DNA from 3 places in the Geodermatophilus sp. DSM 44513 genome. Region 1 is predicted to be linked to each of the others. Evidence: predicted binding sites of a transcription regulator. Region 1 holds the regulator's gene; each other region holds the start of a gene.
What was found. Region 1 encodes LexA, which represses DNA repair genes until DNA is damaged. Its sites were predicted from a motif close to TCGAACANNTGTTCGA; they were not measured.
Positions count from the first base shown of each region.

Region 1 (4,270 bases):
GCACCGTCGCGTCGCCGGGGTCGGACCCGGCGGCCTCCCCCGCGGGGGACGCCTCCGGCTGCGGGCGGGTGTCGACCGCCCGGTGCCGGCCGGCCGCCGCCCCGGCCCGGTGCCGGCCGGCCGCGGCCGCCGCGTCGTGCACGGCGGGCAGCTGGGCGGTCACCTGGCCGCCGTGGCGGCGCCGGTCCGTGGCACCCGACCCGGGGAGGACGCCGGCCGCCCGCTGCTCCCGGGCGGCGGCCTCGCTCAGGGACACCCGCGGGGCGGTCGAAGCGCCCGGCAGCAGCTCCTCGGCCAGCCCCAGGGACAGCGCCGCCGGCGCGTCGGGCACGAGCACCGGCGCGGGGTCGGCCTCGGGCAGCCGGACCTCGCCGAGGTCGGTCCAGACCTCGCGGTCGGCACCGGCCACGGCCACCCGCACCCACACCTCGCACGCGCCGCTGCCGTCGTGCCGCCAGCCCAGCAGCGACCCCGGCCACCAGGTGCCCTCGACGAGGACCTCGACGTTCTGCGACGGGGAGCTGAAGACGGCGGCCCGGCGCCCGGGGGTGGCTGACACGGACCCGACGGTAGGTCCGCGACCTGCGACGGCGGGTGAGCGACTCGGCACGACGGGTTGACGAACCTGGCCGGGCGGTCTTGTCGCTCCTCGACCGAGCCGCCCCTCCCGACCACCTCCGGCCCCTGGTCAGGGCACCGCGAGGACCTGGCCGGGGACGACGACCGAGCCCTCGAGGTCGTTGAGCTCCTCGATCGCGTCGACCACGGCACGCACGTCCCCGGTCCCGCCGGCGAGCTCCCCGGCGATCGACCACACGGTGTCCCCCTCCCCCACCACGACGCTGTCCCCACCGGCCAGCCGCAGCTCCCCACCGGGGTGACCCCCGACGACCGGCGCGACCCAGGCGCCGAACGCGACCGCGCCGGACAGGACCAGGGCGCGCACCAGCGCCCGCCCGCGCCCGGTCAGCCGCAGACGTGCCCCGCCGGAGGGGACGCACCCGCCGCGGACGGCGCCCGCGGACCCCACCCCCGACGTCACGGCCCGTCCCCCCGGCCGGACCCGGTGCGGACCCGGCGGGACGCTGCCGACGGCCGGTGACCGGCCGGCCCCGCGGGCGGGAGCCGTGACCGCGGCGCGGGGCCCCGGGACACCCGGCCGGTCGGGGACCGGCCGCAGGTGCCCGGCGACCCGCGGGCCGCTGCCCGGGAGGACCGACCCGGCCGGCGACCGCGCCGGTCCGGGTGCCCCGACCGCCCGGGCGGGTGCGCACCGCGCGTCCCCCGACCCCAGCAGCGGCCGCCACGGCACCTGCACCGCCGCGTCGAACTCCAGCACGGCCTGACGCACGTCCACCACGAGCCTCCTCCTCACACCCCAGCGCGTCGAACGCGTGTTCGATCGAACGTCTGTGCGATGTCTACCGCATCCCGCCGACGGGGTCGACCCGACGCCGCGCACACTTCGAACAGGTGTTTGGGAGTACCGGTCCCGAGGCGCTACCGTTCCGTCCGACACCCGTCCGCCCCGGCCCCCGGGTCACCGGTCCGGGCGGGCGCAGGGCGACCGGGCGCGGGACACCGGGCGCAGGACACGGGCCGTGGCGGCACGGCCGGCGAGGAGGAGACGTGGCGGGCAGCAGGGGGACGTCGGGCAGTGGGGCCCGGGGAGGCGACGGCCCGCCGCGGCGGGCGTCGGAGAGCCGGACCGGCGCGGCCGCCGGTGCGCCCGGGACGGCCGGGACCGCGTCGGTGCGCACCTTCCCCGACCGCGGCGAGGCCGGCGACGGGCTCACCCAGCGGCAGCGGCGCGTCCTCGAGGTGATCCGCGACTCGATCGAGCGACGCGGCTACCCGCCGTCGGTGCGCGAGATCGGCGAGGCCGTCGGGCTCTCGTCGGCCTCCTCGGTGGCCCACCAGCTGAGCGTGCTGCAGAAGAAGGGCTGGCTGCGCCGCGACCCCAACCGGCCGCGGGCGCTGGACGTCCGGCTGCCCGGCGAGGTCCCCGGCGCGCCGGCACCGACCGCCGCGACGGCCGGCGGCGCCGACGAGGCCCCCACCCCGACCTACGTCCCGCTGGTCGGCCGGATCGCCGCCGGTGGCCCGGTGCTCGCGGAGCAGGCCGTCGAGGACGTCTTCCCGCTGCCCCGCGAGCTGGTCGGCGAGGGCACCCTGTTCATGCTCCGGGTCAGCGGTGACTCGATGGTCGAGGCGGCCATCTGCGACGGCGACTGGGTGGTCGTGCGCCAGCAGCCGACGGCGGAGAACGGCGAGATCGTCGCCGCCATGATCGACGGCGAGGCGACGGTGAAGACGTACAAGCGGCGCGACGGGCACGTGTGGCTGCTGCCGCACAACCCGGCGTACGAGCCCATCCCCGGCGACGACGCCACCGTCCTGGGCCGCGTGGTCACGGTGCTGCGCCGGGTCTGACCCGTGCCGGTCTGCCGACGTGTCGCGGGACCGGCACGAGGCGGCCACCGAAGCCCGGAGGGTCGGCGGCCGCCTCGTGTGGCGGCCGGGTCATCGGCGCCTATAGTCGCCGTCCCGCTTCTCGAAGAAGGCCCGTAGCGCCTCCTGGTGGTCGTCGGTGCGGAACATCTCCAGGAAGCGTTGGGTCTGCAGCGCCTGCCCCTCCGCGAAGTCCATCTCGATGGCCTGCGTCACCGCGGATTTCGTCACCTCGACCGACAACGGGGCCCGCGTCGCGATCCGCTGGGCCTTGGCCAGCGCGGCCGGCATCAGGTCCGCCGGTTCGTGCACTTCGGTGACCAGTCCCCAGTTGAGTGCCTGCTCTGCGGTGTAGCGCGCCCCGGTCAGCAGGATCTCCTTGGCCGCGCCGAGGCCCACCACTCGTGGCAGCCGCCAGAAGCTCACGATGAGCCCGACGTTGACCCCGGCGGCGACGAAGAAGGCCTCGGTCGAGGCGATCCGGATGTCACTGCAGAGAGCGAACTCCAGGCCTCCACCCACCGTGGCGCCGTTGATCGCTGCGATGACCGGCGCACGGAAGTCCTGGACGCCGTTGAGCACCCTGCCGAACTCGGCCAGGTAGTCGGTGAGCTGCTCGTCGGTCATCGACTGGTCCTCGCGCAGCTGAGCACCGGCCGTGAACGCCCGGCCCTTCCCGGTGATGACCAGGCAGCGGACGTCCTCGTCGGCGTCCAGGATGTCCAGCGCCCGCATGAACGACCGCCGGCTCTCCCAGCTGAAGGTGTTGGCCGGCTCGCTGTCGAGCGTCAGTACGGCGATGTGCGGGGTCTCGTACCGCAGGTGCACTCCACTGCCGAGATCCGGGACGGTGGCGGTCATGCGGCTTCCTCCGGGGGTGTGTTGAGGGCGACGGACGGGGAACGGCGGCGACGCCGGGACGGCGACTCGCCGGGTCTGCTGTCCAGCAGCCGCATCGCGATCACGGTGACCACGATGTTGATCAGCAGGATCACAACCGAGAGCGCACCGACGCGCTGGTAGAGCGACTCGCTGGCGAGGTTGTAGAGGACGGTCGCGACCGTCGGGTTGGCACCGGTGTAGAGGAACACCGACATCTCCAGCTCGCGGAACAGCAGGACGAAGTTGAGCAGCCCCGCCGCCAGCAGGGACGGTCGGAGCAGGGGCACCGTGATCCGGCGCCAGGTGCGCACCCACGACGCACCGAGGCTCCGCGACGCCTCCTCGACCTCTGCGCCGATCTGGCCCATGCCGGCGTGCACGTAGGCGTAGGACAAGGGCAGGGCGCTGCCGGCGTAGGCGATGAGCAGGATGGTGAGCGTGCCGCCGAGCCCGAACGGCGTGCCGGCGTAGGCGATGATCAAGCCGATTCCGAGCACGGCACCGGGGAAGGCCAGCGGTGCCGCCATCACCGGGGCGATCAGGGCGTTGCTGTGCGCCCGCGTCCGGTGCGCCAGCCATGCGGCCAGGAGCGCCACGGCGAGCGCCAGCACGGTCCCGCCCACCGCGAGCACGAAGCTGTTCCCCATGGCAGCCGTGATCAGGGGGCGGCCGAACACTTGCTCGTAGTTCCCGGTGAGGGTGAAGTTGTCCCAGCCGAGCGGCCGCCCGAGGGCCTCGCGGAAGGACGTCACCAGGAGCACGCCGAACGGCAGGACGATGCTCAGCAGCACGACGGCCGAGCAGAAGGTCAGCCCGAGCGCCCGACCGCCAGCACCGAGACGGGTGACGTCCTGCTGGCCGGGCTTGCCGCCGATGACGGTGAACCGCTTGCCGCCGGTCAGCCAGCGCTGCAGCACGAGCAGGCCCGCGATGATCA
Region 1 is NZ_CP135963.1:3,158,359-3,162,628, forward strand. Features, by position in the region: gene RTG05_RS15330 (hypothetical protein) at 1-559, opposite strand, end outside; gene RTG05_RS15335 (LysM peptidoglycan-binding domain-containing protein) at 689-1,357, opposite strand; gene lexA (transcriptional repressor LexA) at 1,630-2,433, shown strand; gene RTG05_RS15345 (enoyl-CoA hydratase/isomerase family protein) at 2,524-3,312, opposite strand; gene RTG05_RS15350 (ABC transporter permease) at 3,309-4,270, opposite strand, start outside.

Region 2 (4,270 bases), 1.7 Mb from region 1:
GTCCGCGACCCCTTCTCCCTCCTCATCGATGAGGTGGCGCACCGTGATTGCCGCCTGCCCGCATAAATTTCGCCACTCCCAGCATGTCTGCAGCATTTCCTTGTCTCGTGTCCTGAGACAGACAATCGCGAGTCGATCTGCCATGCTGGCGAGTTCCTCAAGGGCACCCAGAGCTTCGCTGTTTCGAGAAAGGACGGTCGCCGTCAATCCTAGGCTTTTTCTATGACTGGAATACAAGATCTGCAACATCTCCGCGAGAGCCGACTCTCTCTCTGTCTGCCGTCTAATCTGTCTCTCAACATCGGGTCCTATGACCCACGTAGCGACTGCTGTGACCACGGCCCCGACGATCACGCCGGCGAAGATGGATAGGGCGGGATTGTTGTCGCCTGTGATTGCCGCAACCCAAGCCGCCAATGGCACCACCGTCGAGACGAAAATCAACGCGACATGTTCGCGCGCCCACCTCACCGTTTGCCGCCACCCCGCGCGCAAATGAGCCAACCAAAGTATTCGCAAAAGTCACCCTAGGTGCGTGCCGCAGTCGCTTATCGACGCGTCTGGACTCCGGAGTTTAGGCGCGGGGCCCGCCGCACCATGCGGCCACAGGGGGCTGCTTAGCAACTTGTGAGGTTGTCCAGGTCGGTGCGCCCGCCGAACAGCCAGTGCCGCAGGTGGTGGGCGTGCAACCGTTCGGGTCGGGTCTCGGGGCAGCCGGGGCGGGCGCAGCCGCCGTCACGGGCCAGCAGCGCCCGGCGCTGGCCGGCGCTGGCGCGGCGCCGCCGGCGGCCCAGGGCCAGCGGTTCGCGGCCGGTGTGCAGCAGGGTGACGGCGGTGGCGTCGCAGGCGATCCGGCGGGCCTGCGCCGGGGTGAGCGCCGGCCCGCCGGCCAGGTGGGCGACGCCGGCGGCGGCGTCGTCGGCCAGTACCGCGGCGTCGACGTGCAGCACCACCTCCCGCCGCGGCGGGCCGCCGGGGCGGTGGTCGACGTGCACACCGGTGCGGGCCAGTGCGGCCACGGCGGCCAGCCGGCGGGCGGTGACGCGTTCGGCGGCCAGCCCGGGTGGTGCGTCGTCCTCGGCGCACCGGCGGCTCAGCTCCTGCCGTTCCCGCCAGTCAGCACCGGAGACGGCACCGGCGGCGGCCCCCTCACGGGCGCGGGTGTTCTGGGCGCGTTCGCGGCGAGCGTCGCGTTCGGCCACCGACTCCACGGCGGCCAACCAGTCCGCGCCGTCCTCCGGGCGCATCCGCAACCGCACGTTGAGCATGCCGTCGTCGTCCCACCAGGACTCGAAGCGCTCCTCGGGCTCCGGGAGCGGGCCCTCGCGCTCGCTGTCCCAGTCGTCGGTGGCCGCGAGATCGGCCCGGTCGGTGCGCCGCCAGGTGCGGGTGAAGCGTTCCAGCTGGGCGGCGGTGGTCTCCACCGCCAGGTCCAGCAGCGCGGCCTCGGTGTCGGGTTCGGCGATGCGGGTCAGCGCGCGCACCTTGGAGTAGGAAAGCTGCCCAGCGGCGAACGCGGCCTCGGTGCGCGGCAGGACCCGCAGCGCGCGGGCCACCCGGACGTGCTCCCGGGCCGGGCCGAGGGACAGGCCGCACTGCCAGGACAGCCAACTCGCGCAGGAGCGGATGCCGACGCCGTGCCAGCCGCCGCGGTCGTCGAACTCCGCGACCAGCCGCAGCCAGGCGGCGGTCGCTGCGGCCAGCCGGACCGCGCCGGCGGTGATCGCCGCGGCCAGCTCGGGCAGCGGGCTGCCGGACGGGTGCGTGCCACCGGGGTCGGACACGTCGCCTCCTTCGCTCAGGTGTCCGGAGGCTACGACCGGCCACCGACAGAACCTCAGGTCAGCGCGGCGCAGAAGAAGGAAGGCGTCTCCGCGGAGACGCGACAGCCAGTGGCGGGCGCGGGCCTCCCACGTTCCCGCGGAGACGCGTTCAGCCCGCGGTCACCAGGCTCCCTCAACGGTGGGCGGCGTCCTCCAGCCAACGCTGCAGCGCCGCTGCCCGCTCCTCCAGCCGCCGCTGTGGCCGGCTCTGCGGCGTCTGCGTGGCGACCACGGGCAGGGTCGACCCGTCGGTGAGCAGCAGCTCCAGCTGCCACGCCGACCCGGGACCGCGCCGGCGAGCCACCGTCACGCGGTCGACGTCGGCGCGCTGCAGCCGGCGCGTCGACAGCCGGTTGCGCACCACCAGCGAACCGTCGGCGTACGCGCGGGCCCGGCTCAGCACCGTCGCGGTGTTGAAGGCGAGGACGCCGACGTAGAGGGGCAGGACCACGGCGGCCACCGTCGGCGAGAAGTCGTCGAGGACGATCGGCACCACGACGACGGCCGGCAGCACCGAGAGCACGTACAGCACGACGGCCGGACCCGGCGGGCGCAGGTCGAGGACGACGTCCGCTGGGGTCACGGCGGTGGTCCTGGCCAGGCGTGGCCCGGGGCTTCCACCCAGCGGCGCAGCTCCGCGACCTGCTCCTCCAGGCGCCGCCGAGGCCCGGGCAGCGGCAGCGTCTCGGTGCCGACGAGGGGCAGGGTGGACCCGTCGGTGAGCAGCAGCTCGACTTGCGCGAGCGATCCGAAGCCGCCCTGTCGCCCCAGGACCACCCGGTCGATGTCGGCACGGTCCAGCCGGCGCGTCGACAGCCGGTTGCGCACCACCAACGAGCCGTCGGCGTAGGCGCGGGCCCGGCTGAGGTGCGTGGCCGTGTTGTACGCGCCGATGCCCAGGGCGAACACCACGAAGACGACGGTGAACAGCGGCGGGCCCTCGGTGCTCAGTGCGATCACCACCATGACGGGGAGCACCGCGAGCGAGGCGTAGTACAGGACGGAGACGAGGGCCGGTGGACGGAGCTCGAGGACGACGTCCGGGGAGGTCACGGCGGTGATCTTCGACAGCGGCGGCCGCGGGGGCCACCGGCCGCCACGATCAGGTGACGCCCCGGCTCAGGTGCGGGCCAGCTCCAGCGCCGTCGCCGTCACCCCCCGCAGGTGACCGGCCAGCCAGGGTGCTCCGTGCCGCGCCGCCCACAGCACCTCCCGCACCACCGACGGGCCGCCCGCGGGCAGCGACGGCACCGGCGGCAGCGCCAGGCCGAGGCCGGCGCGCTGCAGCACCTCCGCCGCGGTGCGGGCGATCCGCCCGTGCAGCTCGGCCGCGGGGTGCACCCGATCGACGTCCCACGAGCGGCGCTCCTGCACGCCGGGCACGGCCGCCAGGTCCAGGACGTGCACCCCGGGGAGGACAGCGAGGAGGTCCACCGCGCCGTTGACCTCCGCCACCCGGCGCAGCACCGCGGAGCGCACGGGTGCCGGCAGCGGCAGCAGCCGGCACGGGTCGTGCAGGCGGCCGAGCAGCACGGTGGCGCCCACGCCGCGCAGCGCCTGCACGACCGCGGTCAGGTCACGGGCGAAGGACCGGCCGCAGAAGCCGCCCCGCGCGATGTCGTTGAGCCCCACCAGCAGCGTGGCCAGGTGCGGCGCGGCCGCCACCGCGGGGGCCAGCTGGCCGGCGCGCAGCTCCCGCAGCCGGGCCCCGGGCACCGCCAGACAGGTCAGCTCGGCGTCCGGGACGCCGCGGGCCAGCAGCACCGGCCAGGTCCGCTCGGCCGGCACCCGGACGCCGACGCCCTCGCCGCAGCTGGTGCTGTCCCCCAGGGACACCACGCGCACCGTCACGCGGCCACCTCCCGGCCGGCCGCCCCGTGCAGGGCGAGGAACCCGCGGACGGTGCGGTCCCACGGGAACTGCTCGGCGCGCAGGCGGGCCCGGTCGCGGCGGGTGGCTTCCCCCTCGGCGAGGAGTGACTCGACCGCGTCGGCCATCTGCGCCGCGGTCCCGCCGGCGGCGACACCGGCCGCGCCGACCACCGAGGGCAGCGCGGAGTCGCGGTGCACCACGACCGGCGTCCCGCAGGCCAGCGCCTCCAGGGCGGCCAGGCCGAAGGTCTCCACCGGCCCGGGCGCGAGCACGACGTCCGCGGCGCCGAGCAGGCCGGCCAGCGCCGGACGGTCCCGGACGTGCCCGAGGAGGCGCACCGGCAGGCCGGCCGACCGGCGCTGCAGCGCGCCGCGCGCGGGACCGTCGCCGGCCACCACGAGCTCCGCGGGCACCCCCCGCCGGCGCAGCTCGGCCAGCGCGGCCACCGCGAGGTGGGGACGCTTCTCCCGCGACAGCCGGGTGGCCGTCGCCAGCAGCACCGCCCCGTCCCCGGCGTACCGGAGCCGGGCGGACCGGTCCGGCACGAACGCGCCGGCGTCCACCCCGAGCGGCAC
Region 2 is NZ_CP135963.1:260,778-265,047, reverse strand. Features, by position in the region: gene RTG05_RS01255 (hypothetical protein) at 1-471, opposite strand, end outside; gene RTG05_RS01250 (HNH endonuclease signature motif containing protein) at 618-1,784, opposite strand; gene RTG05_RS01245 (hypothetical protein) at 1,957-2,406, opposite strand; gene RTG05_RS01240 (hypothetical protein) at 2,403-2,876, opposite strand; gene RTG05_RS01235 (SGNH/GDSL hydrolase family protein) at 2,943-3,674, opposite strand; gene RTG05_RS01230 (glycosyltransferase) at 3,671-4,270, opposite strand, start outside.
Region 2: a site for LexA is predicted at 1,795-1,810, ahead of RTG05_RS01250 (HNH endonuclease signature motif containing protein). Genes of this name have one in related genera too.

Region 3 (4,270 bases), 1.3 Mb from region 1:
GGCGGCGTCCGCCTCGACCGGCTGCTCGCCGTCCTGGGCCCAGACCTCCCGGCCGACGGCAGCGTCGACGTCGTCTCGGTGACCGGCTTCCGGCGCCGGCTGCCGCTCGCGGACGCCGGCGACCTGCTGCTGGCGACCTCCGCCGCGGGCCGGCCGCTGTCGGCCGGGCACGGGGCGCCGGTGCGGCTGGTGGCACCCGGACGCCGGGGTTTCTGGTGGGTCAAGTGGGTGGCGCGGGTCGAGGTCGTCGACGCACCGTGGTGGCTGCAGCCGCCGTTCCCGCCGCAGTAGCGCGGAGCTCAACCGGCCGGCGGGATGCCCGACCGTCGGGCGATGCGCGCACGCCACGCCGGGTCGATGGCGTCCGCCCCCACCACGTCGAGGTCGTCGGGCGAGTAGATGCCCGCACCGGCCTCGGAGTGCACCACCTGGACGCCGCCGACGGGCAGGAAACCGACCACCTGGGCGTACGGCGTGGTGGTGCCCTCGAGGGTGTCGGAGGTGCTGTGGATGCGCACCAGGTCTCCGAGGTGCACCCACGGTGGTGCCGCCACCAGGGGGGCGGGCGTGGCGTCCTCTCCGGGGAACAGTTCCCGCACAGCTGCGGTGGCCCGTGGCCCCAGCTCGGAGTACCGGACCCCCGTGGCGAGCTCGATGGGGCCGTGGTCACCCTGCGCCGTCAGCCGGAGCGAACGGTCGGGGAGGAACGTCGCCATCAGGTCCACGGTCCTGGGCACGACCACCTCTCCGAGCAGTTGGGCGGTCAGCCCAGCGTGCCGAGCCAGTTGGTGAGCAGCTGGGCGCCGGCGTCCCCGGACTTCTCGGGGTGGAACTGGGTGGCCGACAGCGGCCCGTTCTCCACGCCTGCGACGAAGCGGTCGCCGTGCTCGGCCCAGGTGACCAGCGGCGGGGCGAGCGGCGAGGGAACGCCCTCGGCGCCCAGCGGGAAGTTGCGGACGCCGTAGGAGTGCACGAAGTAGAAGCGCTGACCCTCGAGCCCGTCGAACAGCACCGTCCGCTGCGGCGCCTGCACGGTGTTCCAGCCCATGTGCGGCAGCACCGGGGCCTGCAGCTGCTCGACGGTGCCGGGCCACTCACCACAGCCCTCGGCGTCGTGTCCGTGCTCGACACCGCGCTCGAAGAGGACCTGCATCCCCACGCAGACGCCCAGCACCGGCCGGCCGCCGGCCAACCGCCGGCCGATCACCCGCGGTCCGTCGACCGCCTTGAGCCCCGCCATGCAGGCGGCGAAGGCGCCCACCCCCGGCACGACGAGACCGTCGGCCTCCAGCGCGACCTGCGGGTCCGCGGTCACCGTCACGTCGGCGCCGACCCGGGTCAGCGCGCGCTCGGCCGAGCGGAGGTTGCCCGAGCCGTAGTCGAGGACCGCCACCTTCTTCACGCCTGCCACGGTACGTGCGAGCGATCACGTGCCCGACGGGATTCCCGCAGCTGGGGTGGCGGCCGTCGCACCGCGGTGACCCCGTCGATCGCCCAGGTCCCCGCCGCGCAGGCCGTCCTGCGCGAGGATGGTGCGGTGGAGCGGTACGAGCACCACCCCCTGTCACCGGCCGGCGAGGTGGACCGGTGGGGTGACCTGGCTGCCGGGCTGAGGCACAACCGATCCGGCCGGCGCCGAGCCCTCCGCATGCTGCTCGCCCTCGTCGTGCTCGTCCTCGCCGCGACGGTACTGGTCTTCCTGCTGGCCTGAGCACCTCCTCCGCTGACTCCCGTGCGGCGCCCACGCGTGCCCGTCGCCGTTCCTGCCGCGCACCTGGGCGTCCTGCTCGACGGACGGTCCGCGTCCGCATCGGGGTCGTCGACCGCGCTCGACGGCCGCTCTGCCACGACGGCTCGTGATCTGTGGACAGGTCTCTGAGCTGGGGATTCGTGTTGATCGTGGTCCTCGTCCGCGGTAGACTTCGAACACCTGATCGGGCCGGTGGGAGGGGTGTTCGTGGACGAGCTGCTGGCCTCCGTCGATGCTCTGGCCGCCGAGGACCTGTCGCCGTTGTTCGGTCCGGCGCTGTTGGAGCGGTTGCGCCCGCTGCTGGTCCTGGCCAACCGGATCGACGCCGAGATCGCCCGCACGGTGGCCGAGTGCGACGGCGTCGGTGCCGCCGAGCACGACGGGCTGAAGACCATGGGCTCCTGGTTGCGCGGGCACGGGCACCTGTCGGACTCCGAGGCCGCCCGGGTGGTGCGGGCGGCCCGCGCGCTGACCCATCTGCCGGCGATGGCCGCGGCGTTCGCCGCCGGGGAGGTCACCGCGGAGCAGGCGGCGGTGCTGGGCACCATCGCCGAGCCCCGGATGCTGGCCCTGGCCGCCGACCAGGGCGTCGATGTGGCCGCGTTCGACGAGCTGCTCACCGGCGTCGCCCGTCAGCGTCCGTACGCCGACACCACCCGGGTGGTGCGGCACTACGCCGACCGCCTGGACGCCGACGGCCCCGAGCCCGACCCCACCGAGGGCCGCCGGTTGTCGATCACCCGGCACGCCGACGGGTCGGTGTCGGGGCGGTTCGACCTGGACGCCGTGGGCGGGGAACGGTTCACCACCGCGGTCGAGGCGATCACCCAGGCCGGCCGCTGCGCCGCAGACCAGCGCACCCGCACCCAGCAGCAGGCCGACGCGCTGGTGCAGCTGTCCGACACCGCCCTGGCCACCGGCGCGCTGCCGGTGCTGCGCGGCCACAAGCCGCAGGTCATCGTCACCATCGGCATCGCCGACCTCACCGACGCCGCCACCGGCCCGGGTGCCGGCCGACTGGCCTCCGGGGCGGAGATCTCCGCGACAGCGGCCCGGCGGCTGGCCTGCGACGCCGCGGTCACCCGGGTGGTGCTGCACCCCGACGGGCGGCCGCTGGATCACGGCCGGGACGTGCGACTGTTCCCCGCCCACGTCCGCCGCGCCGCCGAGGTCCGCGACGGCGGCTGCGTCTTCGCCGGCTGCGGGGCCCCCACCTGGTGGTGCGACGTGCACCACCTGATCGCCTGGATCGACGGCGGACCCACCGACCTGGACAACGCCGCACTCCTCTGCGAACGCCACCACACCAAGGTCCACCACGGCTTCCGCGTCCAACGCGACACCGACGGCCGATGGCACACCTGGCGCCCCGACGGCACCCCGATCCGCACCGGCCCGATCGGCGCGGGTCCGAGCAGTACCGGACCAGGCAGCACCCCCCCACCCCTGACCACCGCCGCCTGACCGGGGTCCACCACCACGAGCGAGCTCCGCCGGCACCGAGCCGGCAGCCGACCCGCGCCCATGGGGCAGTGGGTCCGCTGCCGGCTGCCGGGCGGGCGTCAGCGTTGCGGGGCGACGTCCTCCCTCGGCAGCACGGTGAGCTCGGGCCAGACCGTCGACCACCGCGCTGCCTTGGCCTCGTAGACGTGCCGCGGCGCCGGAGTGTGCCGGTTCGGGCGCACGACGAGGGAGAACAGGTCGTCGTAGCCGTACGGGGCGTACACCCGCGGGCGGCCGTCGGCACCCACGGTGACGCCGACGCAGCAGCAGACGGCTGCGAAGCCCTCGATGGCCTCGGTGCAGGTGTGCAGCGGCCGGGTGGGCGCGCCGAAGCGGTCGGCGTACCAGAGGTGCACCCGCGCCTGGTTGCGGACCTCCACCGGCACCGGCAGGTCCCCGAACAGGGCGGCAGCGCGGCGGATGACGGCGTCCTCGGCGTCCCAGGAGGTGTCGTCGTCGACGTAGAACAGGTCGGCGTCGCGCACCCCGGTTCCCGCCGGTCGCCCGGTCAGGTCGTTCCACACCGCCTGGAACAGCACCCCCGCGGTGAGCCACCACTGCTCGATGCCCAGCCCAGGGGCTCGCTGCAGCACCGCGGCCACCGTCGGGTCGGCGAGGACCACGTCGAGGAAGCGGGCCTCGTCGCTCACACCAGGCGGAGCAGGCCGGAGGCCGTCGCCAGCACGGCGGCGACCAGCAGCACGACGGCGAACACGACCTGCGGCCCGGTGCGGCCCTTGGTGTCGTGGTCGGCCCGCCAGATGCTCCAGGCCCCACCGAGCAGGAACCCGCCGAGCACCATCAAGCCCGCGCCGAAGCTCATGCGAGGCACCGAGAGGAGTTCGTGCGCGGCGCCGGAGCGGGGGGCGTGCGAGGCAGCGGAGCGGGGCGCATCGAGCTACAGAGCGCCCTTGGTGGAGGGCACGTCGGTCACCCGCGGGTCGATGGCGACCGCGGCCCGCAGCGCCCGCGCGAGCGCCTTGAACTGGCACTCGACGATGTGGTGGGCGTCCCGAC
Region 3 is NZ_CP135963.1:1,833,253-1,837,522, reverse strand. Features, by position in the region: gene RTG05_RS08915 (molybdopterin-dependent oxidoreductase) at 1-291, shown strand, start outside; gene RTG05_RS08910 (hypothetical protein) at 300-737, opposite strand; gene hisH (imidazole glycerol phosphate synthase subunit HisH) at 764-1,402, opposite strand; gene RTG05_RS08900 (hypothetical protein) at 1,478-1,711, shown strand; gene RTG05_RS08895 (HNH endonuclease signature motif containing protein) at 1,958-3,214, shown strand; gene RTG05_RS08890 (nucleotidyltransferase family protein) at 3,313-3,903, opposite strand; gene RTG05_RS08885 (hypothetical protein) at 3,900-4,076, opposite strand; gene hisB (imidazoleglycerol-phosphate dehydratase HisB) at 4,152-4,270, opposite strand, start outside.
Region 3: a site for LexA is predicted at 1,923-1,938, ahead of RTG05_RS08895 (HNH endonuclease signature motif containing protein). Genes of this name have one in related genera too.